2 regions of the Bacillus sp. LQ01 genome follow, and region 1 is predicted to be linked to the other one. Evidence: riboswitches for the same ligand, from Rfam matches in the RefSeq annotation. Region 1 holds a riboswitch; the other holds the start of a gene.
What was found. A riboswitch is a leader RNA that binds a small molecule or an ion and turns the genes downstream of it on or off. The one in region 1 is predicted to bind FMN.

Region 1 (16,302 bases):
GTGAGTCCACTCTTGGAAATTTAGTTGCCGATGCTCAGCGTCAAACGATGCAAACTCAAATCGCCCTCATGAATCCTGGTGGCATTCGTAATGACTTAGATGCTGGTGATATTACGTGGGGTGAGTTATACGGCATTCAACCTTTTGGAAATCAATTAATTAAAGTAGATTTAACAGGTCAAGACATTCGCGATATTTTAAATCAGCAATGGCAAAAAGGAACAACAAGAATGCTTCAAATTTCAGGTATTCAATATACGTGGGATGCAAATAAACCAAACGGTGAAAAAGTTACAAATATACGTTTAACAAACGGAGAAGAATTATCTCCATCTAAAATGTATAGCGTAGTTGCAAATGCCTTCTTAGCTTCTGGCGGTGACGGATTCGTATCATTTAAAAATGGTAAAAATGCAGAAACTGGTCCAAACGACTTTGAAGCGTTAGTCGATTACGTAAAACAATTAAAAGAACCAATTCAGCCAGTTATTGATGGAAGAATTCAAAAAGTAAATTAAGTGTTTCTCTAATAATAAATTTCATTTTTCACGCCATAAAGGATTTATACTGATCCTCTATTTTATACGTAATATACATCATAAAAAGGATACTCGTTCTTCCAATGAACATAGTATCCTTTTCTTTAGTTATCAAAATGTGATGTTTTGTCAACTTCATATTGCTGTAAAAATTGGTGCAACGCCTCTTCTACAAGTTTAGATTTTTGAATTCCTTTCGATTCTGATATAAGGTCCAATTGTGATAATATTTCTGTATTAATAGAAAAGGTTCGTCTCTTCTTCTCTGTACTTTTACTCATAATTGGTACAATTACTTCTTCTCTTTTTCTTAATAATTCATAAATGCTTTGTAATTGCTCATAAATTAACAATTGATAATCTGTTTTCTCATATTGAAGGGCGGTCGCTTCTTGGAGTTGTAAGTGACGTGGTTCTTCTCCATCTCCTACAAAAATACGTTTCTTCTGCTCTCCATCATATTCGTATCCAATCAATCTTAATTTCTTCGATAATGTATACGGGCTTATTTCAAGACGTTTTGCTATAATAGCGATGGGTTCACGTCTATTTAAACCATCTATAATTTCTCCAATCGTCACAATTTCCCTCCTCCCGTGTTGAAATGACACTAGTATGGTATGTTACAATGATTTTCTAACAGTATATGCAAAATGAATAGCCTGTGCGATTCATACGATTTCACAAAAGGAGGTTTTCAATATGCTTTTTCGTAGCTACACCCCTCAGTTCTATAATGAAAACAAACAACTCATTCCTAACAGTATCGCTACGATAGAAAGCGTTATGATTAATAATCGAAAACAAACTCTCCTTATGCGTGGACAAAACGTAGAGCAACCTATTTTATTATGCTGTCACGGCGGACCTGGGATGGCACAAATCGGATTTATTCGCCATTTTCAAAAAGAATTAGAGAAGCAATTTATTGTTATTAATTGGGATCAGCGCGGGGCTGGTAAATCCTTTTCAATGAAAGATTTCGGAGCAAATTTCACAATCGAACAATTCGTTTCCGATGCAAAAGAAGTGATTCAATATGTACTTAAAAGGTTCAACAAACAAAAACTATTTCTCGCTGGTCATTCTTGGGGAAGTATCATTGGGCTTAACATAGCACATCAATATCCAAAGTATATTGAGGCTTACATCGGTATTGGGCAAATTGTACATATGAAACAAAATGAAGAATTGCTATATCAACATTTAATTCGTTCTGCAAAAAAACATAATCATAAAAAAGCATTAGCTTCCCTTTTAAAATTAGGAAAGCCACCATTTTTAGATACGAGACGTCTCATTATTCAAAGAAAGTGGCTTGGCACATTCGGAGGCGCAATCCAAAATGGATCTTCCTTTTCTTTCATACGAAAAGGTTTCTTTTCTCCTGAGTACACGCTATTAGATTGGTTCAAGTTTCTCGCAGGAAATTTAAAATCTGGCGTTTTATGGGAAGAAATGCTGACAATCGATTTCTTTTCTTCTATCTCAAGTTTATCTATTCCAGTTTATTTTTGTTCTGGTCGCTATGATTATCAAACTCCTTATGCACTCGTTCAGGAATATTGCGATATTATTGAAGCGCCTATAAAAAAGATGATTTGGTTCCCAAACTCAGCACATTCTCCTGATCTAGAAGAACCAGAATTATTCGCCAATTCTTTGCAATCAATTAAACAAGAGCTAGCTTTTCAGCATTAGTAACAAAAGGCTCTTTTACATTTCATAGAAAACATTTTATAATAATATGTCGCAAGTATGTATAAACATAGCAAAATGTTTCATATGTACTTGTCTTAACAGAATAAAAATTTAGGGAGATTACATTTATTATGAACGCTGTACTCGTCGCAGTAGCAATTATGCTATTGCTTAGTTTGTTACGTGTCCAGGTCATTGTCGCCATCATTGTTGGAGCTTTAACAGGCGGACTTATCGGCGGACTCGGTATTTCAGAAACGATTAACACTTTTACAACTGGTCTTGGAAACAGTGCTCCAATCGCTTTAAGTTATGCAATGCTTGGTGGTTTCGCTATTTCCCTTTCCAAAACAGGACTTCCAGATGCTATGATTCAAACTGCATTAAAATGGATTGGCAATGAACAAGACACGAAAAAACAAGTTTATTCTAAGGTACTTATTTTATTCATTATTTTAATGATGGCTTGTTTCTCACAAAATGTGATTCCTGTTCACATTGCTTTCATCCCCATCTTAATTCCAGCACTTTTAAAAGTATTAACTGAGCTGAAAGTGGATCGCAGACTTGTCACATGTATTATTACATTTGGATTGATTACTCCTTATATGTGGATCCCTGCAGGGTTCGGAAAAATTTATCATGACGTATTGCAAACCAACGCTGCGCAAAGCGGTCTTACATTTGATGTCGCACTTATTCCAAAAGCAATGACTATTCCAGCAATCGGTATGATTATTGGATTATGTGTAGCGGTATTCATTACGTACCGAAAACCTCGTACGTATGAAACAGAACAAATTCATACTACCGAAAATGAAATCGTTCCCTATACAAAACGTAGCATTACTTTCGGGTTATTATCTATTATTGCTACATTAACTGTTCAATTAACAACCGAATCAATGATTTTCGGTGCTTTAGCAGGTATTATCGTCTTATCAGTTAGTGGCAGTCTACCACTTAAAGAAGCAGATGCGATATTAACAAGCGGAATGCGTATGATGTCCTTCATTGGCTTTGTTATGATTGCTGCCGCTGGATTCGGCGCTGTTCTTCGAAAAACAGGACATGTTGAATCTCTGGTGCAAACGAGTGCACATATAATCGGAAATAACAAACCACTCGCTGCATTTCTTATGCTCGTTATTGGACTTCTCGTTACGATGGGAATTGGTTCATCCTTTTCAACCATCCCTATCTTAACAACCATTTTTGTACCTCTTTGCATTCAGCTTGGATTTAGTCCAATGGCCACAATTGCAATTATCGGTACAGCCGGAGCACTAGGTGACGCAGGATCTCCAGCATCGGATAGTACCCTTGGACCAACATCCGGTTTAAATGCTGATGGTCAGCACCATCATATATGGGATACATGTGTACCCACTTTTCTACATTACAATATACCGTTACTTATATTTGGCTTTATTGCCGCAATTACATTATAAAAAGGTGCGTATAAAACGCACCTTTTACTTTTTTATTTTTCCTTTTAATTGTTGAAAAGCTACTTTTCCATTATCTCTGACATAGTTTTCAATTGTCGGTAGTGATGAACCTATCCATTCACACTCTATACTCCCATTCGGTCCAACAATTTTTAATTTATCTGGTATATGTATATTTAGAAATCTCGCTGACCGAATTAACTCAATAGCAATCTGATCACTTGAGGCTACAATTCCATCTACATACGGATTGTTTTGCAATAATGTAATAAATTGTTTATTTGTATACCCTTGTACACATTCTTCTCGATAAGAGATTCCTTCATCCCAAACAGCGTCTAAAAACCCTGCTATATGATCTTCCATTTCTTCACTTTCTTCTCCCTCACCGAAATATGCAAGAAAGTGACACCCTTTCTCTTTTAATAAAGAAACAGCTCTCTGTCCACTTTCATAATAATTTCCATGTGATTGTTGCTCATCGATCACAACAAACGGAAATGGAATTTTTCCTACACTTTTAAAAACTGCTCTTGTCAAAATAACACCTGCAATGTTATTTTGCTTCAGCATATGTATGTATCTATCTTTATTCTCTATATTACAAATAATGATTTGATAACCTTCTTTATATGCTATTTCCTCAATACAATGTAGCAAAGTGATGTTTGATTGGTTACATAAATTATCTACAAGTAATGCAATTATCGTTGAATCCTCTTTAAATAGTGGCTTCGCTGCACTGTTTGGCCTATAACGTAATTCTTCAATTGCTTCCTTTACTTGTTTTACTGTGTCCTCATGAACGTATCCTTTTTCATTAATAACTCGTGAAACGGTTGCGACTGAAACACCTGCCAATTTTGCAACATCACGTATAGTTGCCACATCGTCACCCCTTAATATGGTAATAGATTACAATTTTACGGTAACCTAAATTAAACTATCCGTCAAGATTAATAACTCATATTTCTGAAAATTGTTACATCATTTCACTAAACGATACTCCAACTGAATTTCATGTAAAATTGGGATATTATCATATCCAATACGTGGAATTTCTTTCTTTATTTTTCGTGCCTCCTCTACCGCATTCACATATAAATTAGTCATTACAAAATTACGTTTTTGGTAAAATCGTAACGCATTCATATTATCATTAGTTGTAATAAGCCAAACCTGTCTGCACCGTTCTTCTTCTGCAACTTGTAATACACAATCCACAAGTTTCGTCCCTATTCCTTTTCTTTCTTCAAAGCTATCTAGCGATACAATTTCGCACATATTTCTGGTCACTTCATACGTTATAATTCCGATTATTCTGTCATCTGAGAGCGCAACAAATCCTGGCAACTCTTCTAACTGATGTCCCTTACCACGTGAAACCATCAATGAACTTCCCCAGTTCTCACACATGAACATTCGGATTGTTTCTTTCATCGCTGGCGTAATTTTTTGTATATGCAGCATTTCCTATTTCTCCCCTTTTATATCATTGTGATACAATATAAGTGTATCACATGTAACGGTATTTGGAGGATGAGGTAAAGTATGAAACGTTTTTTTGCAGCATTGTTTACTATACTAGGTGCAATAACTGCCCTTGGGATTTTCTTTACAAATAAAGTGATGTACTTAAAGAAAAAAACAGAGGAAGAAGTACTCGAAAGAGAAACGAAAAAACATTTTCGTATAGAAGATTTTGATGCTCTTCATAAAGAAGAAATTCATATCCCTTCACAATTTGGATACGACCTTCACGGATATTACATTCCTGCTGGTCATTCCACCAATAAGTTTATGGTTTTTTGCCACGGTGTAACTGTAAATAAAATAAACTCTGTAAAATATGCAAACTTATTCTTAAAAAGAGGATATAACGTCCTCATTTACGATCATCGTCGTCATGGTAAAACTGGCGGAAAAACAACAAGCTATGGATACTATGAAAAACATGATTTAAAATCCGTAGTTGACTGGCTAAAAAACCGTTTTGGCACCAATATTACACTTGGTATTCATGGTGAATCTATGGGAGCTGCAACACTTCTTCAATACGCAGGACTTGTAGAAGATGGTGCTGATTTCTATATTGCAGATTGTCCTTTCTCTGATTTTCACGGACAATTACAGCACCGTTTAAAGGTTGAATTCCATTTACCAAAATGGCCTTTATTACCTTTAGCAAACGCATTTTTGAAAGTTCGTGACGGTTATACAATTCGTGAAGTTTCACCAATCGACTGTATAAAAAACATTAACAATCCCGTTCTCTTTATTCATAGTAAAGATGACGACTATATTTTAGCTGATATGACAAAAGCGTTATATGAAGCGAAAGAAAATAATAAGCAGCTTTATATTGCAGAACACGGTGCACACGCTTGCTCTTATAACGAAAATAAAGAAGAGTACGAAGCAGCCGTCGATCAATTTTTAAACACATATGTGAAAGAAACAAAAAACAGGCTTGCATAAGCCTGTTTTTTATTGCGCTAAAACGTCTGTAACTTGTTCCATATTTTCAGAAATCCATTGCATTGCATCATCTAACGTTGGGAATTCTGTCGTTTGAAATGTTACTTCATCTTGAAGTAACCAAACATCCTTTGCCTCTTGCCCTACACCTGCAATGGACCAATGTAACAAACTATATGGATGATTATCATTCAAAAATGATGCCCACGTGCGCTCATTTGCAATGTTTCGTAATGTATGTAATTGTTTATCCATCTCTCGTCACCTTACTCTAGTCAGTTATGAAAACTATTATAACACTCTCTTCTTTCTCAAACAAAGTGCTCTTTTTTCTCCGCTATTTGCGGGCAGTAAAACTCCCACCTCAAAATTCGGCTGAAACAAAGAAGTTAGGTGGGAGTTTTACTGCCCCTAAAAGCCCGATTGGTTCAACTAATAATTAGTGGGGATGCCTCCCCCACTAATTAAAGTTTCACTTTATATTGCCAAGCACCTCCCTTGATTATATGATGAAATTAAGCGTTTGGGAAGGAGGGATAACGTTGGCAAAAGTACAAATTAAAGTAAATGATAATGGCTCTTTTCGCGTTACAGGGGACGTGGAATTAGTCGACTCACAAGGGAATGTATTCCCAGCAAAACCGGCATTTTCTTTATGCCGGTGTGGTTTATCAAAAAATATGCCTTATTGCGACGCTTCGCATAAAGGTAAATTCGAGTCTGTTGTTAGAGCACCAGAGGCAGAATAATTTTACATGTGACATGCACATTTTTTTGTGCATGTTTTTTCTTTTTAGCAACTCCGTTATACCCCTTCTCTTTACAACATTTCTAATACTTTTATTTCCATTCCAGCCTGCATATATTTTCACACAATTCTTCACATTCGAATATTTTTTACTAGCCTTTTATTTTTTTTGTGCTATAATTTGAGCAAACAGCATCCTTCGGGGTCGGGTGAAATTCCCAACCGGCGGTGATGAAGTGAAAACTTCTAAGTCCGTGACCCGTTTTCAACTCGAAAACGGTGGATCTAGTGAAACTCTAGGGCCGACAGTATAGTCTGGATGGGAGAAGGATATGTTTCTAGTTTTTTATATAGTGAATACACTTTTATTTCAGTATGCATATTTTTAAAGATTCATTTTGATTCTTTATATATGTTTAATTTTCTATACTTATTTTTTATACTGAAATAAAAAGAGACAACTAGCGTTTAAAAATTCGATATTTTGCTAGGTTTTTTCCTTATGCAGAAATATCAATTATCGTTAGGTTTCTTTCCTATGCTTTCGTATTCAAACTATATTTCTAGAAATCACGTCTCCCAAACCCCAAGGATATTAAATCCTTGGGGTTTTTTGATTTTTTTAGGAGAGGTGAAGAAAATGACAGATCAAGAATATATGAGGATTGCCCTGCAGTTAGCAGAAGGGACATCAGGACAAACAAGTCCAAATCCTATGGTTGGTGCTGTTGTTGTAAAAGATGGAAACATCGTTGGTATGGGGGCTCATTTACGAGCTGGTGAAGAACACGCAGAAGTTTATGCCCTTCAAATGGCTGGTCAAAACGCCAAAGACGCTACCGTTTATGTAACACTGGAACCGTGTAGCCACTTTGGAAAAACACCACCTTGTTGTGAATTGCTCATCGAAAAAGGAGTTAAGCGTGTTGTAATTGCTACTCTCGATTGTAATCCGCTCGTTTCTGGTAACGGAAAAAGAAGATTAGAAGAAGCTAGAATTGAAGTAACTACCGGTGTTCTTGAAGCAGAAGCAGTTTTATTAAATCGCTACTTTTTTCACTACATGAAAACGAAACGCCCTTTTGTAACAATCAAAACAGCGATGAGCTTAGATGGAAAGACAGCAACTGTAACTGGTGAAAGTAAGTGGATTACAGGTGAAGAAGCACGTGCTGATGTTCACCAATATCGCCATACACATGATGCAATTCTTGTTGGAGTGAATACAGTTATAGCTGATAATCCTCATTTAACAACAAGAATTCCAAATGGTGGGAAACATCCTATTCGCGTTGTTTTAGATCCCCATTTACGAACGCCACCATCTTCTCATGTTATAACAGATGGTTTAGCACCAACATGGATTATTGTCGGTAAGGATGTAAAGAAAGAGAAAATATCTTCTTATGAATCTAAAAATATAACTATATTCCAAATGGAAACGAAGTATATAGAAATCGCGGACCTTCTTTCCTTTCTTGGAGAGAAACAAATTCTTTCTCTATTCGTTGAAGGTGGCCAATCGATTCATGCAAGTTTCTTAAAAACAAACAATTTTAATGAAATTGTAACCTATATAAGCCCGAAATTAATTGGTGGGAAAGATGCTCCTACTTTATTTGGAGGAAATGGTTTTTCAAAATTACAAGATGCGCTTTCCTTGAAAATTCAAGAGATGAAACAAATTGGTGATGATATAAAAATCGTTGCGAATGCCCGAAACGAGGTGACGGAATGTTTACAGGAATTGTAGAAGAATTAGGAACGATAGCAAACATGCAACAAAGCGGAGAAGCGATGAAATTAACGATTCATGCAAAGAAAATTTTATCGGATGTTCACTTAGGCGATAGTATCGCGGTTAACGGTATTTGCTTAACTGTAACAAGCTTTACAACTACTTCATTTACAGTTGATGCAATGCCTGAAACGATGCAGTCGACATCACTTCGCATGCTTAAACCGCACTCTAAAGTAAATTTAGAGCGAGCAATGGCTGCAAATGGACGATTCGGTGGACATTTCGTTTCAGGACATATTGATGGCATCGGAACAATTTTAAATAAAAAACAACATTACAATGCCGTCTATTACAAAATAGCAATTTCTGATGAACTGCTGCGCTATTGTTTGCAGAAAGGGTCCATTGCTGTTGATGGAACGAGTTTAACGATATTTGATATAGACGAATCTTCCATAACGATTTCACTCATCCCGCACACAGTAAGCGAGTCTGTCATTGGAGAAAAAAATGCCGGAGATATCGTAAACATTGAGTGTGACATGATTGGTAAATATATCGAACGCTTTATTACTAAACCTACAAAACGAGTAGGTTCAATGACTGAAAGCTTTTTACAAGAAAACGGATTTCTATAAGGGGGAAGCACAATGTTTCATCGTATTGAAGAAGCTCTAGAAGATTTAAAACAAGGTAAAGTCGTTATCGTATGTGATGATGAAAACCGAGAAAATGAAGGCGATTTTATTGCTTTAGCAGAGTACATTACACCAGAAACAATTAATTTTATGATTACACATGGCCGTGGTCTCGTTTGTGTACCGATTACAGCAGGGTACGCAGAACGTCTACAATTAGAACCAATGGTATCTCATAATACAGATTCACATCATACTGCGTTTACAGTGAGCATTGACCATGTCTCTACAACAACAGGGATTAGTGCTCACGAACGTGCAACTACGATACAAGAATTGTTAAACCCTGCATCAAAAAGCACTGATTTTAATCGGCCTGGACATATCTTTCCATTAATTGCGAAAGAAGGCGGTGTCCTGCGTCGTGCAGGTCATACAGAAGCTGCTGTTGATTTAGCAAAGCTATGCGGTGCCGAACCAGCTGGAGTTATTTGCGAGATTATAAATGAGGACGGCACGATGGCACGTGTACCTGATTTAATAGAATGTGCAAAACAATTTGATATAAAAATGATTACAATAGAAGATTTAATTGCTTATCGCCGCCATCATGAAACACTTGTGACGAGAGAAGTGGAAATTACATTACCTACAGATTTCGGTACTTTCCACGCAATTGGCTATTCTAACTCATTAGATACGAAAGAACATATCGCACTTGTAAAAGGTGATATTTCAACAGGTGAACCGGTACTTGTACGTGTTCATTCTGAATGCTTAACAGGAGATGTATTCGGTTCACATCGCTGCGATTGCGGACCACAACTCCATGCAGCACTTGCTCAAATTGAGCGTGAAGGAAAAGGTGTTCTTCTTTATATGAGACAAGAAGGAAGAGGCATTGGGCTTCTTAATAAGCTTCGCGCTTATAAATTACAAGAAGAAGGATTCGATACTGTAGAAGCAAATGAAAAACTCGGCTTCCCTGCTGATCTTCGTGATTACGGTATCGGTGCTCAAATATTAAAAGATTTAGGTTTACAAAGCTTACGATTATTAACGAATAACCCAAGAAAAATTGCTGGCTTACAAGGTTACGATTTAGAAGTAGTCGAGCGTGTACCGTTGCAAATGCCGGCAAAAGAAGAGAATAAATCGTATTTACAAACGAAAGTAAATAAATTAGGACACTTACTAAACTTATAATTAAAGGAGAGATTTATTATGGTATTCGAAGGTCATTTAGTTGGTACAGGATTAAAAGTTGGAGTTGTTGTTGGACGTTTTAACGAATTTATTACAAGTAAGTTACTTGGCGGCGCTTTAGACGGATTAAAGCGTCACGGTGTAGAAGAAAATGATATTGATGTTGCTTGGGTTCCTGGTGCATTTGAAATTCCTTTAATCGCTAAAAAGATGGCTAGTAGCGGAAAGTATGATGCTGTTATTACACTAGGTACTGTAATCCGAGGTGCTACAACTCACTACGATTACGTTTGTAATGAAGTAGCAAAAGGTGTTGCGTCTTTATCACTACAAATGGACATCCCAGTTATTTTCGGCGTATTAACGACAGAAACAATTGAACAAGCGATTGAACGCGCAGGTACGAAAGCTGGTAATAAAGGATATGAATCAGCTGTTGCTGCAATTGAAATGGCTCACTTATCAAAACAATGGGCATAAAAAAAGAGGCTGCGGCCTCTTTTTATTTTTTCACCTTTTTTTGTACATCTTTTATTAATTCATTCATCGTTTTTCCTTCTGTTTTTATATGAAGAGCTTGTGCTGTTCTCCATACATTCTCTCTTTTTTTCGCTTCTTCTATAATAGTAATTTCTTTTCTAACTTCCTTTAAATCTTTTCCTTCCGTTTTCAATCCAAAATGTTCAGCTTTCGTTCGAAAGTGTTGTTCGATTCTTTGTTGCATCTCTTTTTGTTCAGGATTTTCGGCAGCCTTAACTGGATCAGAACTTATTGCTTTTATTAAAATTAAACAAGTCATAATCGCTAATATGTATTTGTACATGTAAAATCCTCCAACCCAATATAAATTACATATTTACTATGTACAACTAGGGCTTGGAAAATTCGTCCACAAAAATTCTTTTTTTCGCTCAAAAACCAATAGTATCAAGCGTTCACAACTATTTATTACATTTTATTTACAAAAAAGCAAACTCTTTTACAAGTTTGCTTTTTCATCTATCTTATAATGCACATTCTTCAATCTCAAATCCTAAATCTGCAATCATACCCCAGTCCGCAGTCGGCTCTTGTCCAGCTGTCGTTAAGTAGTCCCCGACAAAAATAGAATTTGCTGCAAATAAACCGATTGGCTGTACAGAACGTAAATTGATTTCACGTCCTCCTGAAATACGAATTTCTTTTGTTGGGTTTACAAAACGCATCATTGCAAGTACTTTTAAACATTCTACTGGCGTTAACTCTTTTTGCCCTTCAAGAGGTGTCCCCTTTACAGCAACAAGGAAATTACAAGGGATAGAATCTGCATCTATACGTTGTAATTCAAATGCAATTTCAGCACGCTCTTCAATTGTTTCTCCCATGCCAAAAATCGCTCCAGAGCATGGTGAAATACCAGCTTGTTTTGCTTTTTGAACTGTATCAACACGATCATCATACGTATGAGTTGAACAAATACTATCGTAATTATTTGCATGTGTATTTAAGTTGTGGTTATAACGGTGCACGCCTGCTTCCGCTAAACGTCCTGCTTGATCTTCATTTAAGAAACCTAAACAACAACAAATCTTCAAGTCTGTCGTTTCACAAATTTCCTTAACTGCTCCAATTACGTGATTTACCTCTTTATCCGTCGGACGACGACCAGACGCTACAATACAATATGTACCTGCTTTACGGCGTATTGCTTCATGTGCCCCTTCTACAATCTTCTCCTGCGTTAACCATGCATATTTATCAATCGGTGCTTCTGAAATAATAGACTGTGAGCAATATCCACAATCTTCAGGACATAATCCAGATTTCGTATTAATAATCATATTCAATTTTACTTTCTTACCAAAGTGATGATGGCGAATAATGTAAGCTGCATTCATAATTTCTAAAACTTCTGTATCATCAGCTTCTAATATCGCTATTGCATCTTCTTTCGTAATCATTTTTTCTTCCACTACGTCGTATGCAAGTTTTTTCCAATCCCTTTTTGTTTGTACTTGTTTCATTTCATCTCTTCCCCTCTTTTGTTATATGTATAAATAAAGCATGATACGTTGCCATTATCCCTTCATTTCCCGTGAAGTCTCTTTCGTATATGCGTAGCATCGCACGAAAGAGTGAGGGACTTTGACAATATGATCCTTCATTGCTATTAGTTGCTCCTACTTTTCGAATAGAATGCAGAAACTCCTTAACTTCTGTAAAACTCTCTATGTAACATGTTTCAGAAACATGCACATCCCCTGTTTCTATCTTACATATATGAAGCAACTGATCTTTTGAATAAAAACGTTGACCAATCGATATTTCATTTTTTATATTTCTTTCTTCTTTCGCACGTTGGAACGAAGCATGCAATTCTTGAAATGTTTCATGTCCAAACGTTGAAAAGAGTAATATCCCATCTATAGACAAATGTTGAAATAAATTTCTTAACACTTGTTGTAAATTATTTAACCATTGAAATGTAGCATTTGAAATAATGACATCATATGATTCTTCTAATCGTAATTGCTCAATATCTTCACAGTGAAACGTTACATTTTTTACATTTTGTCTAGTTTGCGCAATCGCAATCATACTTTCAGCAAAATCAACTGCTGTAATATGTGCTTTCGGAAATAACTTTGATAATTGTTCTGTTACATACCCCGTCCCGCATCCCAGTTCTAAAATACGTATTGATGCCGTTTCACTATATCGTTCCTTTAAGATTGAAAGTAATGAATGTGCCATCTTTTTTTGTACATTTGCATATCGATCGTAAGATACGGCTGCCCCATTAAACCGTTTTTGTAGTAACGTTTTGTTGATCATGTCGTATCCCCTCTACAAATTGAATTATCTCATTTGCGCAATATTCAAAATTCGTTACACATAATGCATGCCCTGCTTCACTTACTACTTTCAGCTCGCTGCTGCTATTCTCCGTCATACTACGTGCCGCAGACAATGGGCATATTACATCCTGTTCTCCGTGGATAAGTAGTATAGGTACTTTAATTTCTTTTAGTTCTTCTCTCATATCTGTTTCTATTAAATAATCCAAACCTAGTTGTAAAGACTGAATAGAATCACCTTTAAAATGGTCTACAATGTCTTCAAAATTTTTGTTCTCTTTTAGCTCATCTTTCGTAAACATATTTTCATAAAACCGCTTGAGCGTATCTTCTTTCCTTCTCACCAAATTCCTTTTCAGCCGTTCTACATGCAAAGCATTCCATCCATTACTATAGTCGCTCGTATTTGTAAATTTAGCAGTCCCACCAATTAATACGATGCCTTTTGCCTGAATCTTTTTATAAGCTTCAACTGCTGCTAACGCTCCTAGTGACCATCCAACTAAAATTACGTTGTCGTTATGCGCTACATCTATAATTCGTTCCGCAAATTCACTTCGTTCTTTCACATTACGCCAATCTACGCATTGAACAGGATATCCTTTAAAATACGGAAGTACTAAATCCCAAATATTCTCTTCCATTCCCCATCCGGGGATAAAAATAATCTTTAGCTCGTTCATACGAAAATCTCCTCTTCTTTCGCAATGTGAATAATTCGGTCAATAGCCCATTTTAAATCAGCTATTGTATGTTGCGATGTAACTGCAAAGCGAATTCGAGAACTATGAACCGGCACAGTTGGCGGACGAATTGCAATGGCCGCAATCCCTGCCTCTTGCAACCTTTTACTAAATCGTAAAGCATGTTCATTTGAACCGACTACAATCGGTACAATATGAGTTGAACTATTCCCAATATCAAAACCAGCATCCCTTAATTTAGTTCTGAAGTATTCTCCGTTTGCTATAAGGTTCTCTCTTCTTTCATTATCTTCTTTTACAATTTCAATTGCTTTTTGCACTGCTCCTAACGTACTTGGTGGTAAAGCTGTAGTAAAAATAAAGCTTCTCATCATATTTTGTAAATACTCTATATAAATTTCATCACCTGTCAAATACGCACCATAACACCCTAAAGCCTTGCTAAACGTCCCCATATGTATATCAATTTTTTGAGCAAGATTTTTTTCTATATGAGATAACCCAGCTCCGCCGATTCCATATATTCCACTCGCATGTGCTTCATCGACTATAATGATTGCCCCGTACTTCTCTTTCAGCTGTACTAAATCTCTCAAATACGCAGTATCACCATCCATACTAAAAACGGTATCTGTTACGATTAATTTTCTGTTTTCAGGCGAAGCCATTTTCAACAGCTTCTCTAAATGATCCAAATCATTATGACGATACCTTTTATGCTCTGCCCCGCTTAATATGATTCCATCAACAATACTTGCGTGATTTAACTTATCACTAAAAACAATATCGTGCCGAGAGGCCAAAGAAGATATGGCACCTATATTTGCCGTATACCCACTATTTACAATTAAAGCTCTTTCAGTACCTTTCCAGTCACATATGCTTCTCTCAACCTCTTCATATAATGGATGATTTCCTACAACGAGACGAGAGGCAGTCGCTCCAGTTCCATATCTTTTTGTACAGGCAATAGCAGCTTCTTTTAACCTTTCATCTCCAGCTAACCCTAAATAATTATTTGACGCTAAATTTAACATCCTTTTTTTATCTCGAATAAGCCAAGTCTCTTCTGCCTTCTCTGTTACATGCAAATCACGATACTGCCCTTGCTCATGTAATTGTTGTAATTTACATTGAAGGTGCGCACGCCACGTTTGATTCATTTTGGATAAACTCCTCTAATTTTGAAATCATAATATGTTCTTTTGCAGATTCTAAGACTTCTTCTTTCGTAAACTCACCTTCAAAGAATGGTAATAATCCTAAAACTGGTACCCCGCTCAGCTCTTCAATCATCTCTTTATTTTCTTGCACTCTTTCCATTTCACATTCTTTGCAACCTGATAAAATGACACCCGCTACGGTTAAGCCATGCGCCTTTGCGTAAGCAATCGTTAACACTGTATGATTTACTGTTCCTAATATAGGACGAGCTACTACAATAAGAGGCAACTGTAATTCTTTTGCAAAATCAATTACTAAAGCATCTTCTGTATATGGGACAGCAAGCCCACCTGCTCCTTCTACAAATAAGCTATTAAACTCTTTTAATAGTTCATTATAGTAATCAGTAATTTCTTTTAACTTTACTACTCTTCCAGCTCTTTTCATGGCAAGTCTCGGAGCAAGTGGTTCTTCAATAGAATAAGGGCAAATTTCATTTTCTTGTGTCGGCACACCTGATAATGCTTTTAACCTTGCCGCATCTCCCTCAGGGTTTGATGCAACATGCCCACTTTGCAACGGTTTATACACCCCTACGTTATATCCTAATTGTCTAAATACACCTGCTATAGCACCTGCAACTACTGTTTTTCCAACTTCAGTATCAGTTGCTGTTATGAAAAAACCACTCATTATTCTCCCTCCGTAACATCCGAGATTGCCTTATATAAAATGCGTAACATATCATCAATCTCTTCAAAAGTAGAAGCAAGTGGTGGCATAAATACAATCGTGTTACCTAGCGGTCGTAAAATCATACCCAGCTCTCTTGCGCGTTTACATACTTGAACACCGACTCTTTCTGTCCAGTCAAACGCTTCTTTCGTTTCCTTATTCTTCACAAGCTCAATACCAACCATTAATCCGCACTGACGAATATCACCTACATGTTTATACGCAAAGAGCTTTTCTAATTGCGCTGCCACATAATCCGTTTTACGTGCCACTTCTTCTATTAAATTTGTTTTTTCATATAGTTCTAGATTTGCGATTGCTACGGCACACCCTAACGGATTGCCTGTGTAGCTATGTCCA
Region 2 (16,302 bases), on a different contig from region 1:
TCTTGTATTATCTAAAACTTTTACGTTATTTTCTAATAATAACGCATCTAATTCATGATATTCTATCTCATAATCATTGTTTCCCCACACAAAATATACAGGAGCTATCTCTCTTAACTTTTGAATATTCGCAGAGATTTTTGATAAAGAGACACCTTTCTCTGCTAAATCTCCTCCGATAATTACGAGATCTACTTTTCCTTTTACTTGTTCAATTAACAAATTCGAAATGACTCTTCTATGAATATCAGAAATAAAAAACACATTTACTTTTTGAAAACTTTTCGGAAATTCTTTAAATACTAAAGTATGTTCCAACACCGTATTACGCATCGCTTCTTTATACATCACAAGAAGCAATAAAATCCCCATGCCTATGAGAGTACTGAATAATATAATCCATATCATATTTTTGACTCCCCTCCTCATAAAGATAATCCTAGGCTTTTATAACAAACGGTGATCGCTTAACTCACTAGCTTTCTTGCTTTGTGGACTTATCTTTTATCGGAATTTTTAATTCTTGACCTGCACTCACTTCATCTTCTTGCAAGTTATTATACTTTTTAATTACTTCAATTCCATTTCCATCTGAAAAATATTGCTTCGCTATACTTTCTAAAGTTTCTCCCTCTTTCACAGTATGCGTTATTACTTTTTCAGAATGTTTCTGCGACTCAGATTTAGCTGAATCAAAGAAGATTACTTCAAACGCACTTTTTCCGGCATTATTACTATCACCCTTCACCTGAATATATTTATCCGTGTACCACAAAATACTAATCGGCAGCAGAATGAATAGAAATGTTAAAACCCGGACGAAAATGTGATTTATTTTAAACTTTTGTTTTTTTTCTTTATTTCTATGAATTTCACTACGCGGCGGTAAACTTTCTTTTTCTTCCACTCGCTCAACTTCTAATTCCTCTTCAAAATCAGGAATTCGTTTCCTCATGTTGTTCACCACCACCTTCCATTTATTTTCTTAATTGGAGTCCCATTATAAAATCAACAAGAAAGTGTGCAAAGATTGTTATAAACAAATTTCCTGTCCATTCAAATACATAACCAAAGACAAAACTAATGAAACAGACGAAACAAAACAAAAATGGCTTTGTTATATAACGAATATGTAACACTGCAAATACGAAGCTCGCAATTACAATTCCAAAATGAGTCTGTACTACACCTCTAAATAAAAATTCTTCTGCAAAACCAATTAAGAACGTAATAACGAGTAAGTGCAGAACGGACATTCCTCGAAACATCTTATCGTTAATACCACCATCATCAAACCAAGACTCCGGAAACACTCGCATTGCAACATAATCTAATAACACAATACCAATCGCTAACAAACCACCTATAATAAGTATAGATACTGGTTCCCATTTCCATAAATTAAAGACTTCTTTTACATCTTGAAATAATATATATGCCAGTAAACAGCCAATACCGATAATAATTAACTGTGTTATATATAGATTCAGCCTTATTTCCTGCGGACTCATATCTTCAACATTATGTCTTTGAATGTTCATCATTCCTCCATCTTTTCTAGGCCGAAAAGCTTTTGTAACTCTGTTTCCCAATTATAGTCGAAATCCGATTGTTGCGCTCGTCTTTTTTTATAATCTTCTTTTGTAATACCGCAATAATCGCAGCAATTAATTAACTCTTGCTCTTTCCTATAACCGAACTGTTGCAGCACATATTCACGTCTACATCCTTTAACTTGTATCCATGACTTCATATTTTCTAGCTCACTATATTTATTACGCAACCTTATTTCTACTTCAGCTATTAATCGGTTCATGATTTCATCTGACAAACCTTCTAATAATAATCTTCGTTGTTGTATAATTCCAACCTGTTCGAGATGATAACGAACGAAACGCCAATATTGCTCATTAAATCTTGCTGCATTATAACAAATTTCTTCTACATCTTCTATTGGTAATTCTTTCGTTTGAAACATTCTTTCTTGTAGTAAAGAAAATAAAAATTGTATTTGTGACTTACTTGGCAATTCATCCTCAATGATCGAAATTGGTAAATCATGATCCAACGGACTACATAATAAAATAGCTATACTCGGTTCGCCATCTCTTCCAGCTCTTCCGATTTCTTGTAAGTAAGAAGCTATATTAGTTGGATAATGAAAATGAATAATATATCGCGTATTCGCCTTATTTACCCCCATACCAAATGCACTTGTGCATATTACAAGTTGCAATTGATCGTTCATAAACTGCTGTTGAATTAACATACGCTCTTCATGTTCCATACCACCATGATAAAAAGCTACACCAGTAACACCTTTCCCTCTCAAGTATTCCGTTAACCTTTCTGTCCACGCTCTACTTGAGCAATATACAATCCCCGGCCCTTGTAAATACATCACCTGCTCTAAAAGCGCCTCTTTCTTTTCTTCTATCGTCTCTACAAATTGCACATCCATTGCAATATTAGGACGGTCAATAGAGTATACATGTTCCGCGGCACCCTTTAAATTTAAACTATTTGCGATATCCTGCAGTACCCCTTTTGTCGCTGTGGCTGTCAATGCTAATACTGTAGGAGAACCAATATTTTCAATAACTACATTTAGTTTTTTATAGTCCGGTCTAAAATCATAACCCCATTGAGAAATACAATGAGCCTCATCAACAACAAATAATGAAATATGAATTTTCTTCAATTCCCTAATTAATAACTCCGACTGTAACATCTCTGGTGAAACAAAAATAAATTTATATGAAGATAATTTTTTCATCGCTTCTCTTTTTTCATTTAATGTCCGAAAACTATTAAATGCTATTACTCGGTTTTTCACAACATACTTTAATTGTGTTACTTGATCTTCCATTAAAGATAATAACGGTGATACAACAAGCACTGTTCCTTCTCGCATAAGCCCCGGAAACTGATAGCACATAGATTTCCCTCTTCCAGTCGGAAGCATTGCTATCACATCTTTTCCTTCTAATAAATCTGTAATAACTCCTTTTTGACCTGGACGAAATTCAGAATATCCAAACCACTTATATAAATATTCTTCAAGTTTCATTTACACCCTCCATCCGCGCTAATACAAGACGAACTTCAAAATAAGAGATATCTTCTCCAACCGCTTGTTTCAAAACACGTAACTTCCGCGTTTGCAATGCTTCAATTACTTTTATTACTTTGTCTATCTTTTCTTTTTCCATAAACATTTCAATAGAAAAATCTTTTTCTCGCAAAGCAATTTCAACAAAATGATCTTCTATCGTTGCAACCTTTAAATTCCGAATCGTCGCTATTTCTTCTAAAGAACGTCCTTGTCTCCAAAAATTATATGTTTTTTTCGTCGATAAACTAAATAATTCAGCTCTTTCATTTGGATAAGATATAATTTCAGCTAATAGTGGAAATTCATTTTCTTTATCACGAACTTCTTGTATAAAGAAATGCATTGTACCCCAAAATAAAAAATACACCCTGAATATATCTTGTTTCGTAATTTCTGCTAATTGTTGCAATGTACAACCAATACGTTCATAACCCGTTAGTCGATATGTTACAATCGTCGCTTCTATCGTATTGCTCTTTTCTAAAAGATTATATACTTCCGTCCATAGTTTTCTCGCCAACTCACTTCTCTTATATGGTATTCCTGTTAGAAAACGTTTCACCCACATCATTATTTCTGTATCTTGCTGAATTGGGATAAACTTCGTATTATTCTGTTGTAAATTTGATATAGTTTGAATAATTAATGATAATCTTTTCCAAAATGTTTCACCTAATTCACCATAATGTAAACCATGCAAATGCGCCGGAAAAGCATAAACTTCCTCCCATTTATGTAACTGCATTTTACCCGTAGGTGTTAACACATATGTATTTTCATGTATTTCTTGAATAAAATTCGCTTGCAACAACTTTGCAACTTCACCATCATAGTCATTTCTATTCAATGATTTGTATATTCCGAACAAAAAAGAAATTCGGAACATATTTCCATCTTGTAAAGTTTGCGAAGAACGTTTGCCCTTTAGTAAATAATAAATAGAAGAAACGGTTCTTTCACCATTCAATTGTTTTAAACAATGCAACAAAGTATATTGTATTTGCATGACCGCTTCCACCTTCCAATCTTAACTTCATTCTTTTCAGTACAATTACACTATCTACTTTCGCTCATTAAACTTATCATATAAGAACTATATACTTGTATATATTCTATTGTATCAAACGAAATCATATTTACGTATTTTGAAAATCTTATGACATAATTCAAAAATAAGTTGACACTCTAATTGATAAGCATTATCATTATAATTTTATGTTGAAAAGTTTTACAAACCGTTTTACAATAAGGTTATAATTTTTATGGCGAGCTTTTCACATACATATTATCAGGAGGGAAAAAAGATGGCAAAATATACAATCGTTGATAAAGATACTTGTATTGCATGTGGTGCTTGTGGCGCTGCTGCACCAGACATTTATGACTATGATGATGAAGGTATTGCATTTGTAACATTAGATGATAACCAAGGTATCGTTGAAATTCCAGATGTATTAATTGAAGATATGATGGATGCATTCGAAGGCTGTCCAACTGACTCAATTAAAGTTGCTGACGAATCATTCGACGGAGACGCTTTAAAATTCGAATAGTCTTTTATTAACTTCAAAAAATGCCCCTCATATTGATGAGGGGCATTTTTTGTATCTAAATTTTATTTTCCTTAATAAAAAACCATTAGTAGTTTCACACTACTAATGGTTTTAATATATATTATGCATTTTTCATTTTTGCAAACACCCATACTTTCAGGCGTGAGAATAATGCTACAAATACAATTGTTACAACAATCCCTTTAATTAAATTAAATGGTAAGATTGCCGTTACAACCGTTGTTCTTATAGCTTCGCTAGACATAGCCGGTGAATTTAAAAACCAAGTGTAAGCCGGGAATATGATGATGTAGTTTAATACACTCATAATAAGTGCCATTGTAATTGTCCCTAGCATTAATCCTGTAGTTAAACTCTTCACAGTACGATACTTTCTAAATAAGAAAGCTGCTGGTCCAATAAATAAGCATCCTGCAATAAAGTTTGCAATCTCTCCAACTGGTACTCCCGTTAAACTTCCTTGAATCCCGTAATGTAAAATGTTCTTTATCGCCTCTACAATCACTCCTGCTACTGGTCCAAAGATAATTGCTGCAATTAGAGCTGGTACATCACTAAAATCAATTTTCAAAAATGGCGGAAGCCCTGGGAACGGAAAATCTAACATCATTAGTAAATATGCAATACTACTTAGCATCGCTACACTCACCATCTGCACTACACTGTTTTTTTGTTTCATCTTTCTCTCTCCTTTTCCATCGATCATCTCATGGAAAGTGGAAAGGTTCTGCTATGCCTATTTTTTCATAGAACGAAAAAACCCTTTGTGTTTTACACAAAGGGAGAATTTAAGGCACATCAAACAGACGTTCAAATCCATATCTTTTTTGAACGCTTGAACCTCCATCTTCTCCCATCCAGACTATACTGTCGGCTTTGGAATCACACCAAATCCTGCCTTAACGGCTCGCGGGCTTAGAACAAAATCATAAATAGTTCATCACCGCCGGTCGGGATTTTCACCCTGCCCCGAAGATAGACCGATATTCTATTTTCCCCTTCATTATACAACAACCTCATAACATTGTGAACTAAAAAATTGTAACTTATTTAAAATTAGTTATTTATTTTTCGTAACAAAAAAAATAAATTGCGAGATATTTTACAATACAATCCATATTTTTTATTATTCGGCATTTCTCTTTTGAATTACCTAGTCATATATAATTAAAAGTGATAAGATATTGAATTGTTAAGATAAGAACATTTTCTGAGTTATGGAGGAAATGTCATGAAAAAAGACAAGAGACATTCTATTCGAGAAGCAATGAAAAAAAACTTAAGAAAAGAATACTTTTACTTAAAAAAAGAATTACTTTTCTACTGCCCAATTGATTTAGGCACATTCTCAAACGAGACATACTATGCTACTTTCGATGAAGATGGCATCAGTATTTATCAGTATGATAAAAAAACAGAAAGTAAATTAAAATTGTGTGAGCGTCATCCGTGGAAGAGTTGGAATAAAGTGAAGATTGATCACTATTTGACAACTTCTCAATTTATTTTTCAGGGTGAGCGAAATTGGATCTTATCTCTTTTTCAAAAAGGAAAAGAAGCTCAAAAAATTATTGAAGAGCATACATCTTTACAAACAGAAGTTGTTTCCCGCTCTTTCTTAAAAAAACTTCCTGGTTTTCGTTCTAATACACCACTGAATAAATACATCGGTAGTATTTGTTACACTGCACTTATTGCATTTTTATTAAAATGGATGATTCCATTTCAAGCACCACAAATCGCCCTGTATTCTATCTCGATTGGTTGTATGCTTCTTGGCCTACTTTGTTTGACAATCGGTTTAATTGAACCGACTATCGTACTGTTTCGAACAAAAGAGAAAACAAGAACAAAAGTTTTTTACTTATATAGCTATTTAGCTATTTCTGGATTTATATGTGTCTTTATTTTTTGGTAAAAGAAGCCGTCCCAAAATAAATTTTGGGACGGTTTTCTTTTAGATATAGATGCTCTAATTCACTCAATAGTTCTAGCAAAAGCGCCCATATAATTTCATTTACATTGAACCTTATTTAAGAAGAACATAAATTTGTTCAAAGTTTAATTTTTGAGATGTTTCCTTCACTTAACATATAATTGTTGATTAGGATAAATTAGCTCTTGCTGCAATCCATTTTTTTCTTTAATTTCCTTAAGTGTCATACTAAATTTCCGTGCAATACTAACTAAAGTATCCCCTTTTTGTACGACATATAATGATGAAGAAACAACTTCATTTCTTTGTTCATTTAAAACAAGCAATGGGTTCATCGCATTCTTTTTCGCCATCGTCCATCTTCCTTGATGAAGTTCTAGATGTAAGTGTGCACCTCGCGATTCTCCCGTGTTCCCTACTTCTCCAATTTTTTCTCCTTTGGAAATATAATCTCCCTGCCCCACATATCTCTTATTTAAATGTGCATATACAGCCTCATATTCTCCGTGTTTAATAAATACAACATTTCCATAACTACTTGAATAATAAGACTTCGTTACCCTACCATCTTGAATAGCTGCCACAGGCGTTCCAATCGGCGCAGCTACATCAATACCATAGTGTTTTCCATGCCTTGTCCCAAAATAATCACTTATCTGACCTTCAACAGGCCATGTCCATCGATTTTCCTCTGCATAAACATGTAATTGAGATACAAACAGTATACTCAATAACATGACGCCGCATTTTAAAACTTTCATATACATCCTCCGTTTTCTAATTACCACCATACCTTCTCTATTTTGGTATATTACAGAAAAAAGTATACAAAAAAAGAAAGTGAATTACTCCACTTCCTTCTCTTTCTTATCACGAAAAACTAATGCACTACGGTTATACTCCACATCTTTCACTTGTAATCGGGCATTTATTACTCGAGCTATCGCAAACAAATAATCAGATAATCTATTTACATACTTTAAGACAACTTCATTTATTTTCACTTCTTTTTGCAATGATACTATAGAGCGTTCTGCTCTCCTTACAACAGTACGTGCAATATGAATAGTAGCCGCCGCCTCGCTACCACCTGGCAAAATAAAGCGTTCTAATGGCGTGGCTTCTTCTATATATAAATCAATCTTTCTTTCTAAACTTTCAACCATCTCAATTGTCACTTTATAAGGAATTTTTTGTTCCACTATTGCCAAGTCTCCTCCGCAATCAAATAGTTCATGTTGAATATTTTCGAGCTCATTGTAAATATCTCTAAAAGCCTTGCCTTGAACCTTAGTCATTGCATATCCAATATGAGAATTTGCCTCGTCTATTGTTCCATACGCTTCCACACGGATATCATCTTTATCAACCCTGCCACCTATTACACTTGTCGTTCCTTTATCTCCTGTTTTTGTATATAATTTCATTTCTTCACAGCACCTCTCTTGTTATTTTTAATTCGACCAAGATAGAAAAAAGTTCTACCATTCTTTATTTAATTGAGTTTACAAAAAAATAAAAAACAGCAGAACTTTATTCATTATCAACTTTAAAAAAGCATATCTAAATTATACGATTCGGTAAATATACAGAGAATGTAGTTCCTTCTCCAACAACACTTGATACAGAAATTTTACCGTCATGGCCTTGAACAATATTTTTCGCAATTGCAAGCCCGAGTCCTGTTCCACCCTTTTTCCCACGTGTTCTTGCTTTATCAGCTTTATAGAAACGATCAAATAAAAATGGAATATCCTCTTCTGGAATGCCTACACCCGAATCTTGTACTTCAAAAATGAGGCCATTATTTTTCGTATCAATTACAAGCGTTACATGTCCACCCGCATTCGTATGACGAATTGCGTTATCAATCAAATTCGTCAACACTTGTTCCATCCGATCTGCATCAAACGCATATTCTTCAATCTGATTCCGGAAATCAACTGTTAGTTCAACTTCTTTATCCTTTGCAATCCCTTGGAATTTACGACCAATTTTTTCCACAAACGGATGTATGTCCACTTCACCAATATGTAACTCTACGTGACCGCTTTCCATACGAGCTAAATCTAACAATTCATTTACAAGTTTACCTAAACGAACGGATTCATCATAAATGATTTGAACAAACTCATCTATTTCCTCTTTCGTTTGCACAATATCATCTAAAATCGCTTCACTATACCCTTGCAGCATGACCATCGGTGTACGAAGTTCATGTGATACATTCGCAATAAAGTCTTGACGCATTTTCTCAAGACGACGTTCTTCCGTCATATCTCGCAGTACCGCTACAGCCCCACGAATTTTCGTTTGATTGTAAAGTGGTGTCATAAGAACTACATAGTTCCCTTTTTGTAAATTAATTTCAACAACTTGTTGTTGCTCGCTTTCTACAACGAGATGGAATAGTTCCACAAGTTCAGAAGGTAATTTTTTACTTAACTCTATCTCTTTTTCTTCTTGCCAAACTTGTAAGAAATGTTCAGCCGGTGGATTAATAACTACGACTTCACCTTCTTGATTTAACGTAATAACTCCATCTGCCATACTACTCAAAATACTAGCTAACTGTTCTTTTTCTTGCTGCAAAGCATTCATATTAAACTTCAACTGTTTACCCATTTGATTTAAGGCCGTTGCCAGCTCACCAATTTCGTCCTGAGATACCATAGGAGCCTTTGCATCAAATTTCCCACGTGACACTTCAAAAGCAACCTCACGCATTTTACGAAGCGGTGCTGTAATCCGAGTAGATAAGAAGAACGCAAAGAAAGTTGTTAATATAATCGCAATCCCAGCGGCTAAGAAAATGAAATCAGTCGTTCTCTCCATATCTTTTATTGGCACTTGTAAAGATTCATATACGAACACTGCGCTTTGATTTTTTGATTGCACTGGTTTCCCAACGATCACAATATCATTTTCAGTGCTTTTATTCTTTCTACTATCAGAAGCTTTTCTAATGTTGTTCTTAATTTCTTTTTTGTCCGTAAAAACAGCGGCTAATTCTTTATCTTCTTTTAAATTATCCATTGTAAGGGTGACTAACCCTTCTTGTTTCGGTGAAGAAGAGATTTCCTTGCCATCTTCTACAATAATAATCCTTGAAAGTGGATCAGAGAATTTGTACGCGATGTTCTCAATCGTTTTTACATCGGCACCTTCTTCAATTAATTCCGTAACACTTGTTGCGACTTTTTGAAGTCTATTTTCACTCATATCAACATAATACGTTCTAAAAAATTGTGAAAGTAAAATCGCAACAAATCCAAGAACAAACGAAACGAGAAGTAATATGGTCATCCATAACTTCCCTACTACACTTCTCCAAAGCATCAGTCGTTCACAACCTCAAATTTGTAACCTACACCCCAAACAGTAACAATCATTTTCGCTGCATCTGGTGATTTTTTGCTTAACTTCTCACGTAAACGCTTTACATGTGTATCAACTGTACGTAAATCTCCGAAGAATTCATATTGCCATACTTCTTTTAACAGCTGCTCACGATCGAATACTTTATCAGGAGCTTTCGCTAAAAATAATAGTAACTCATATTCTTTCGGCGTTAAGTTTACTTCATTGCCATCTGCAGTAACACGGTGTGCATCGTTATCAATTGTTAAGTGAGGGAATACAGTAACATCTTTTGTCGTTGTATCTTGTGTAAAGAATGTTGTTGGTACAGCACGACGTAATACCGCTTTCACACGTAGCACGACCTCACGTGGACTAAACGGCTTTACAATATAATCATCTGTTCCAACTTCAAATCCTTGTACTCTATTTACTTCTTCACCTTTTGCTGTCAGCATAATAATTGGTGTCGCTTTCTTCTCACGAACCCCTTTACATACTTCAATGCCATCTTTACCAGGCATCATAAGATCTAATAAGATTAAATCGTAATCATTTTGCAACGCCATTTCTAAAGCTGTATCACCATTATCTGCTTCTTCAATCGTATATTGTTCTCTTTCTAAGTACATTTTCAATAAACGACGAATACGATCCTCATCATCTACAATTAAAATTCTTGATTCATTTTCCATCTCTACCCGCTGCGTACTCTCACCTCAGCGGTTCACACCTACCCTTCTTTAACTATTATGTTGCGCTATTCTCGTTTATTTAAGCAATCTTCTAAATGTTTCACTTCCCATATTATGCTTCACAAGAATAATAAATTTTGTTCAATTTTTTTCCAAAACTATGTATTTTTTTTGAACTGTATATAATGTCCTCGACATCATTTTACAAAATCAACCGCTACTTTGTCATGTTTTTCTCAAAAAAGAAGAAAAGTTGACAAAAATAAAATAGGAAAGTGACATGCACTCTCCTATTTTATTTCTCTATGCATATGAATGTAAACCGGCAATAATTAAGTTTACTACAATAAAGTTAAACATAATGATTGCAAAACCAATTACTGCAAGCCAAGCTGATTTCTCCCCATGCCACCCTTTAGATAATCGTAAATGTAGTACTGCAGCATAAAAGAGCCACGTTATAAGTGCCCAAACCTCTTTCGGATCCCAGCCCCAAAAGCGCGTCCACGCTATTTGAGCCCAAATCATCGCAAAAATTAATGCACCTAATGTGAAAACTGGGAATCCAATTGCAATAGATCGATATCCGATTTCATCTAGTAGATCACTATTCGTATTCTTTACTAACGGCTGAAGTGCCGCCGATACTCGCTTCCGTAAAACGAGTCTTAATACAATATACAGTAATGTTCCAACTAACACTGACCAAATAACAGTATTTAATTTTTTTGCATTTACAATTGCTGGAACTTCAACTGCCGGTTCTAATTTATTTTCTGTCAGTAACTTCCCTTCATGCGGTCCAACTAAAGCCGGAAGATTGTACTTCATTTCCAGTTGTTGTTCATTTTTATCAATCCATTGAAACTTCGCTTCATATTTCATACTAGAAAATACCGTTGTTACTCCAATAAATCCAACTGTACAAACAAGTGTAAATACTACCGTCTCTAGCCAAAATGTACGTTTACTTCTCGTCGATTGATCTACATTTTTCAATAAATACATAACGCCTGTAATAAAACTAATCGCTAAAATGGCTTGTCCTGCTGCTGCAGTCGTCACGTGAATATGTAACCAATTACTTTTTAAAGATGGAATAAGCGGAGATATTTCCCTCGGAAACATACTTGCATAGGCAATTAATAAAAGCGCAACTGGTAATGCAAATAGTCCGATTATGCTTACACGGTACATAAAATACATGACAATAAATGCTCCTACAAGCATCATGCCGAAAAATGTACCGAATTCAAAAAAGTTACTAACTGGCGCATGCCCTGATGCAATCCACCTTGTAACAAAATATACTGTTTGTGCTATAAACCCTAAAATTGTAATCGTTATTCCTACATTTGCCCATTTATGACCCTTTTCTTTAATGGCTCCCCCAAAAAATAGAGTCGCAATTAAATATAAAATAAATGCGGTAAAGAGAAAGTTACTACTTATTTGCACCATATCGTTTCCCCACCTTAACTAATTTTTTTATCAATTACTTTATCATTTGGCTGTGGAATTGCTGTACCTTCTATTACTCTTTCAATATCTTTCTTTAAACCGAACCAATTTTTATTTGTATGCCCTGCAATCCACCATTCATCATTAACACGTTGTATCCAAATACGGCGATGATTCCAATACATACCTTGAATGACACCAACCATAAATATAAATCCTCCAATGCCGAGAATCCAAAGCGTTAAATCTTTTCTTACAGTAAGTGCTGTTGCATTTTGCATTTCAACACCTGCAAACGACATTTTATATTTGTTGTTTCCATCTGGTTCTATATTTTGCTGAATACCAACAAAACTCACTTCACCATCTGGTGTTTCAGGTGTAAACATTTTAAATACAAATGCAGGATTGTTTGGTAATTTCGTTTTCGTATTTGGTTTTCCATTCTCATCAAAATAAAAATCAGGAAAATAGCTTAATAGTTCTAGAGAATAACCAGTTCCTAAATCATATTTTTCCTTAGGATTCGTTAAATCTACTTTAATCGGTCCCCACTTTTGATTATTTTCTTTATTTTGTAAGTTAAAGGACATACTTTTAAATTCACTTTCTTTATAATCCACTTGATACACTGCAAATTGATCAAATTTCAGTGGTTCATTCACTCGAATTTCCGCTTCTTTTACTTTTTCTAATTTCGGTTTTTGTCCTGCTATATTTTCTCCTACTGCTTTATATAATACGGCATTCGTTTGGAAGTTTTTCGCAATCATTTTATCGCCTACACGATCAATCGCTTCATCAAAAACTTCCTTGTCCTTACTTTTATCATAAACTTCTTTTATAAATTTCTCGTTTTTTAAGTAGTATTGTCCATCCGTCCCTGGTATCTCTTTCGTTTCACCGTCACGTAACCAAAGTGCTTCGTCTACGTACATACTCGGTAAAAAACGAAGCATCGCACCGAATAAAAAGATAATAAGACCGATATGATTTACATATGGACCCCAACGCGAGAAGCGTCCCTTTTCTGCTAAAACGTTTCCGTCTTCCACTTTCACGTTATAGTTTCTTTTCTTTAAATTCTTTTGCACTCTTTCCAGGTCACCTTCTTGCGGTGTACCAGTCCCATATAATCTCTGTCTCTTTAAAAAGCTAGGATGTCTTTTTACGCCTTGCTTTTTTAAAGCTTTATAAAGTGGAATAACACGGTCTAAACTACATATCACAAGTGAAATACCGATAGAAGCAATCAAAATCATATACCACCATGAACCGTATAAATTATTAAACCCTAATTGATAGTATAATTGTCCTAAAAATCCGTATTCTTGTTTATAATATTCAGCTGGTGCAATCCCTGGAGTTATGTACATTTCTTGCGGAAAAATAGTTCCTATCGCTGATGCAGCTAAAGTTATTACGATTAGCCATACACCCACTTTTACAGAAGAGAAAAAGCTCCAAATTTTATCGATTATCGTTTTTGTCTGCGTGAGAGATCTCCGTGCACTCCCCTCATAGCGCATATCCAATAGTTTTGTATTTTCATTGCTTTCAAATGGTTTCCCGCAAGCTTCACAAAAAACGGTTCCTATCGGATTAACATGTCCACATTCACATTTAATTTCTTTCAACACTCTCACCGCCCCTGTATCTATATGTACTATTGTATATTCTAACCTCAAGTTACCGCAATACTCAGAATCTTTAAACCAGAGGCACTATAGACACGCACCCCTTATGTAAAGGCTTTCTTTATTACGGAGTAATTTTCTTTAAATACCCTTCTAACTGTTCTTTCGTTTGTTCACCTATAATTTGCTCCACTACTTTTCCATCTTTATCAATCAAAAAGCTTGTCGGTAATGGACCTACTCCATATGTTCCTATAATCTTTTGTCCTTTATCAATGGCAACTGGGAATTTCAAACCATACTGGTTCACAAAGTTCTTTACTGCAATATCCGTTTCATCTGCATCTAACGCTATGATTTCAACACCTTTTTCTTTATACTTTGGATATAATTCATTCATATAAGGCATTTCTTTTTCACAAGGTTTACACCACGTGCCCCAAAAGTTTAAAAATACACCTTTTCCCTTTAAATCTTTTAGTTCAATTTTCTTCCCTTCTAAATCCGTCACAACAAAGTTAGGTGCTTCTTTTCCGATTTGCATTTTCTCTTTATTAGCAAAGAATCCTTGATAAAGGGTAAATCCTACAGCACCACATAAAATGAGTAGAATAATAACGCGAAATAATAAGCGATTTTTCTTCATATTACTTCTCCTCTCCTCGATAAATGTTATGTATTATCTTCTGTAAATGTTGTATTGAATAAATCACCAGCAGAGCACTCCACTGGTGAATTTTTAACTCTATAGCTTATCTTGGCTTTGTAGAAGCAAGCGCGCGTAATTGTTTCACCTCATGTGGTGTCAATTCTCTCGCATCACCAGGTCGCAGGCTTCCTACTTCTAAGAAAGCATAACGTTCACGTTTTAATTTCACTACTTTACAGTCTAACGCTTCAAACATACGACGTACTTGACGATTACGTCCTTCATGAATTGTTAATTGTACAATAGCCATTTCTTTACGCTTGTCCCAAGAAATAATTTTCACACGTGCTGGTGCTGTTTTACCGTCTTCTAACGTAACACCGCGTTCTAACATGCGAATTTTCTCACCTGTTAATGGCCCTTTTATTTTTGCAACATATGTTTTTTCAACTTTATATCTAGGATGCATTAATACGTTTGCGAAGTCCCCATCGTTTGTCATTAATAATACGCCAGACGTATCATAATCTAAGCGTCCGATTGGGAATAAACGTTGTGTAATTTCCGGGAAAAAGTCCGTTACAACACTTCTTCCTTTATCGTCTGATACACTTGAAATTACGCCAGTTGGTTTATATAGTAAAAAATAAACAGGTTCTTCTTTTTCAAGAGGGATGTTATTTACTTCTACTTTATCTTGAGGAGTTACTTTTGTCCCTAACTCCTTCACTATTTTTCCATTAACTTTCACTTTTCCTTGCTGAATTAATTCCTCAGCCTTTCTTCTCGATGCAATACCTGCTTGCGCAATCACTTTTTGTAATCGTTCCATTTCTTTTTTTCACCTCGAATTTATCTTACCTTACATTAGAAAGACTTGGCAACCGCATACGCTTTACGGCTATTCGCTTCATCTTACTTAAACAACATAGCGATGATAATAAACATATAAAGGTCAAATCATGTTTTTACCCTTTATTATTGTCCATATTTTTCATATTTCTCACAATAAAAGTTCATCATTTTGTCAAAAATACCACATAAAAAAACCACTATTAAGCTACACCTTAATAGTGGTCGTATACGTATTATAAGCGAAATAGCGTAAAAAATGAATAGTATTACTGAAACAATAAAGAAACGAACACAATTGAGCATATAATCCCGATTAAATCTGCAAAAAGTCCTACTTTTAGTGCATCCCCCATTTTTCTGATCCCAACCGCTCCAAAATATACAGTTAAAATATAGAAAGTCGTATCTGTACTCCCTTGCATCGTAGAAGCCAATCTCCCAATAAACGAATCTGGCCCATATGTGGCAATTAAATCGGTCGTAATACTTAAACCAGCAGAGCCTGAAATAGGGCGTATAAGTGCTAGTGGAACAATTTCTGCTGGAACATGGATCAAATCTAACATTGGCTTCATTACCGATATCATTGCGTCTAATGCACCTGAAGACCGGAATATAGAAATAGACACAAGCATTCCAACCATAAACGGTAAGATGGAAATTGCAATTTGAATCCCTTCTTTTCCTCCCTCAACGAACGATTCATACGTCGGTACTTTCTTTATTGTGCCATATAAAAGGATAAAACCAATTACACAAGGAATTACCCATAAGGAAATTGTATTTACAATACTCATTTTTTCCGCCCCTTTCTACTCCTTCTTCGGTAAAAATAGCGGTCAATCCAAATTGCTCCAATCATAGAAAGTACTTGTGCAATAAATGTTACCCCAACAATTTCAGTAGGATTCGCTGATTCATACGTCATTCGAATGGAAATGACTGTCGTAGGAATTAATGTAATGGCTGATGTATTTAATGCTAGAAACGTCACCATAGAACGGCTCGCCGAATCCTTTC

Region 2: it holds a riboswitch for FMN, as region 1 does, so the genes downstream of both, AC22L0_RS03850 (ECF transporter S component) here and ribD (bifunctional diaminohydroxyphosphoribosylaminopyrimidine deaminase/5-amino-6-(5-phosphoribosylamino)uracil reductase RibD) in region 1, are expected to answer to the same signal.

The regions. Positions count from the first base shown of each region.
Region 1 is NZ_JBYEZL010000002.1:710,542-726,843, reverse strand. Features, by position in the region: gene AC22L0_RS16220 (bifunctional metallophosphatase/5'-nucleotidase) at 1-518, shown strand, start outside; gene AC22L0_RS16215 (ribbon-helix-helix domain-containing protein) at 644-1,120, opposite strand; gene AC22L0_RS16210 (alpha/beta fold hydrolase) at 1,242-2,240, shown strand; gene AC22L0_RS16205 (Na+/H+ antiporter family protein) at 2,372-3,691, shown strand; gene AC22L0_RS16200 (LacI family DNA-binding transcriptional regulator) at 3,716-4,579, opposite strand; gene AC22L0_RS16195 (GNAT family N-acetyltransferase) at 4,679-5,161, opposite strand; gene AC22L0_RS16190 (alpha/beta hydrolase) at 5,243-6,169, shown strand; gene AC22L0_RS16185 (DUF2552 family protein) at 6,179-6,424, opposite strand; gene AC22L0_RS16180 (CDGSH iron-sulfur domain-containing protein) at 6,712-6,918, shown strand; FMN riboswitch at 7,109-7,252, shown strand; gene ribD (bifunctional diaminohydroxyphosphoribosylaminopyrimidine deaminase/5-amino-6-(5-phosphoribosylamino)uracil reductase RibD) at 7,558-8,670, shown strand; gene ribE (riboflavin synthase subunit alpha) at 8,652-9,296, shown strand; gene ribBA (bifunctional 3,4-dihydroxy-2-butanone 4-phosphate synthase/GTP cyclohydrolase II) at 9,309-10,502, shown strand; gene ribH (6,7-dimethyl-8-ribityllumazine synthase) at 10,521-10,982, shown strand; gene AC22L0_RS16155 (hypothetical protein) at 11,005-11,325, opposite strand; gene bioB (biotin synthase) at 11,507-12,505, opposite strand; gene bioC (malonyl-ACP O-methyltransferase BioC) at 12,507-13,316, opposite strand; gene AC22L0_RS16140 (alpha/beta fold hydrolase) at 13,282-14,022, opposite strand; gene bioF (8-amino-7-oxononanoate synthase) at 14,019-15,206, opposite strand; gene bioD (dethiobiotin synthase) at 15,172-15,900, opposite strand; gene bioA (adenosylmethionine--8-amino-7-oxononanoate transaminase) at 15,900-16,302, opposite strand, start outside.
Region 2 is NZ_JBYEZL010000001.1:700,094-716,395, reverse strand. Features, by position in the region: gene AC22L0_RS03880 (metallophosphoesterase) at 1-408, opposite strand, end outside; gene AC22L0_RS03875 (LysM peptidoglycan-binding domain-containing protein) at 476-955, opposite strand; gene AC22L0_RS03870 (CPBP family intramembrane glutamic endopeptidase) at 978-1,541, opposite strand; gene recQ (ATP-dependent DNA helicase RecQ) at 1,541-3,070, opposite strand; gene AC22L0_RS03860 (YpbB family protein) at 3,060-4,121, opposite strand; gene AC22L0_RS03855 (ferredoxin) at 4,420-4,668, shown strand; gene AC22L0_RS03850 (ECF transporter S component) at 4,790-5,368, opposite strand; FMN riboswitch at 5,531-5,670, opposite strand; gene AC22L0_RS03845 (hypothetical protein) at 5,921-6,607, shown strand; gene AC22L0_RS03840 (peptidoglycan DD-metalloendopeptidase family protein) at 6,772-7,386, opposite strand; gene AC22L0_RS03835 (cob(I)yrinic acid a,c-diamide adenosyltransferase) at 7,471-8,052, opposite strand; gene resE (sensor histidine kinase ResE) at 8,189-9,964, opposite strand; gene resD (DNA-binding response regulator ResD) at 9,964-10,680, opposite strand; gene resC (cytochrome c biogenesis protein ResC) at 10,984-12,141, opposite strand; gene resB (cytochrome c biogenesis protein ResB) at 12,156-13,781, opposite strand; gene resA (thiol-disulfide oxidoreductase ResA) at 13,903-14,424, opposite strand; gene rluB (23S rRNA pseudouridine(2605) synthase RluB) at 14,531-15,259, opposite strand; gene spmB (spore maturation protein SpmB) at 15,549-16,079, opposite strand; gene spmA (spore maturation protein SpmA) at 16,076-16,302, opposite strand, start outside.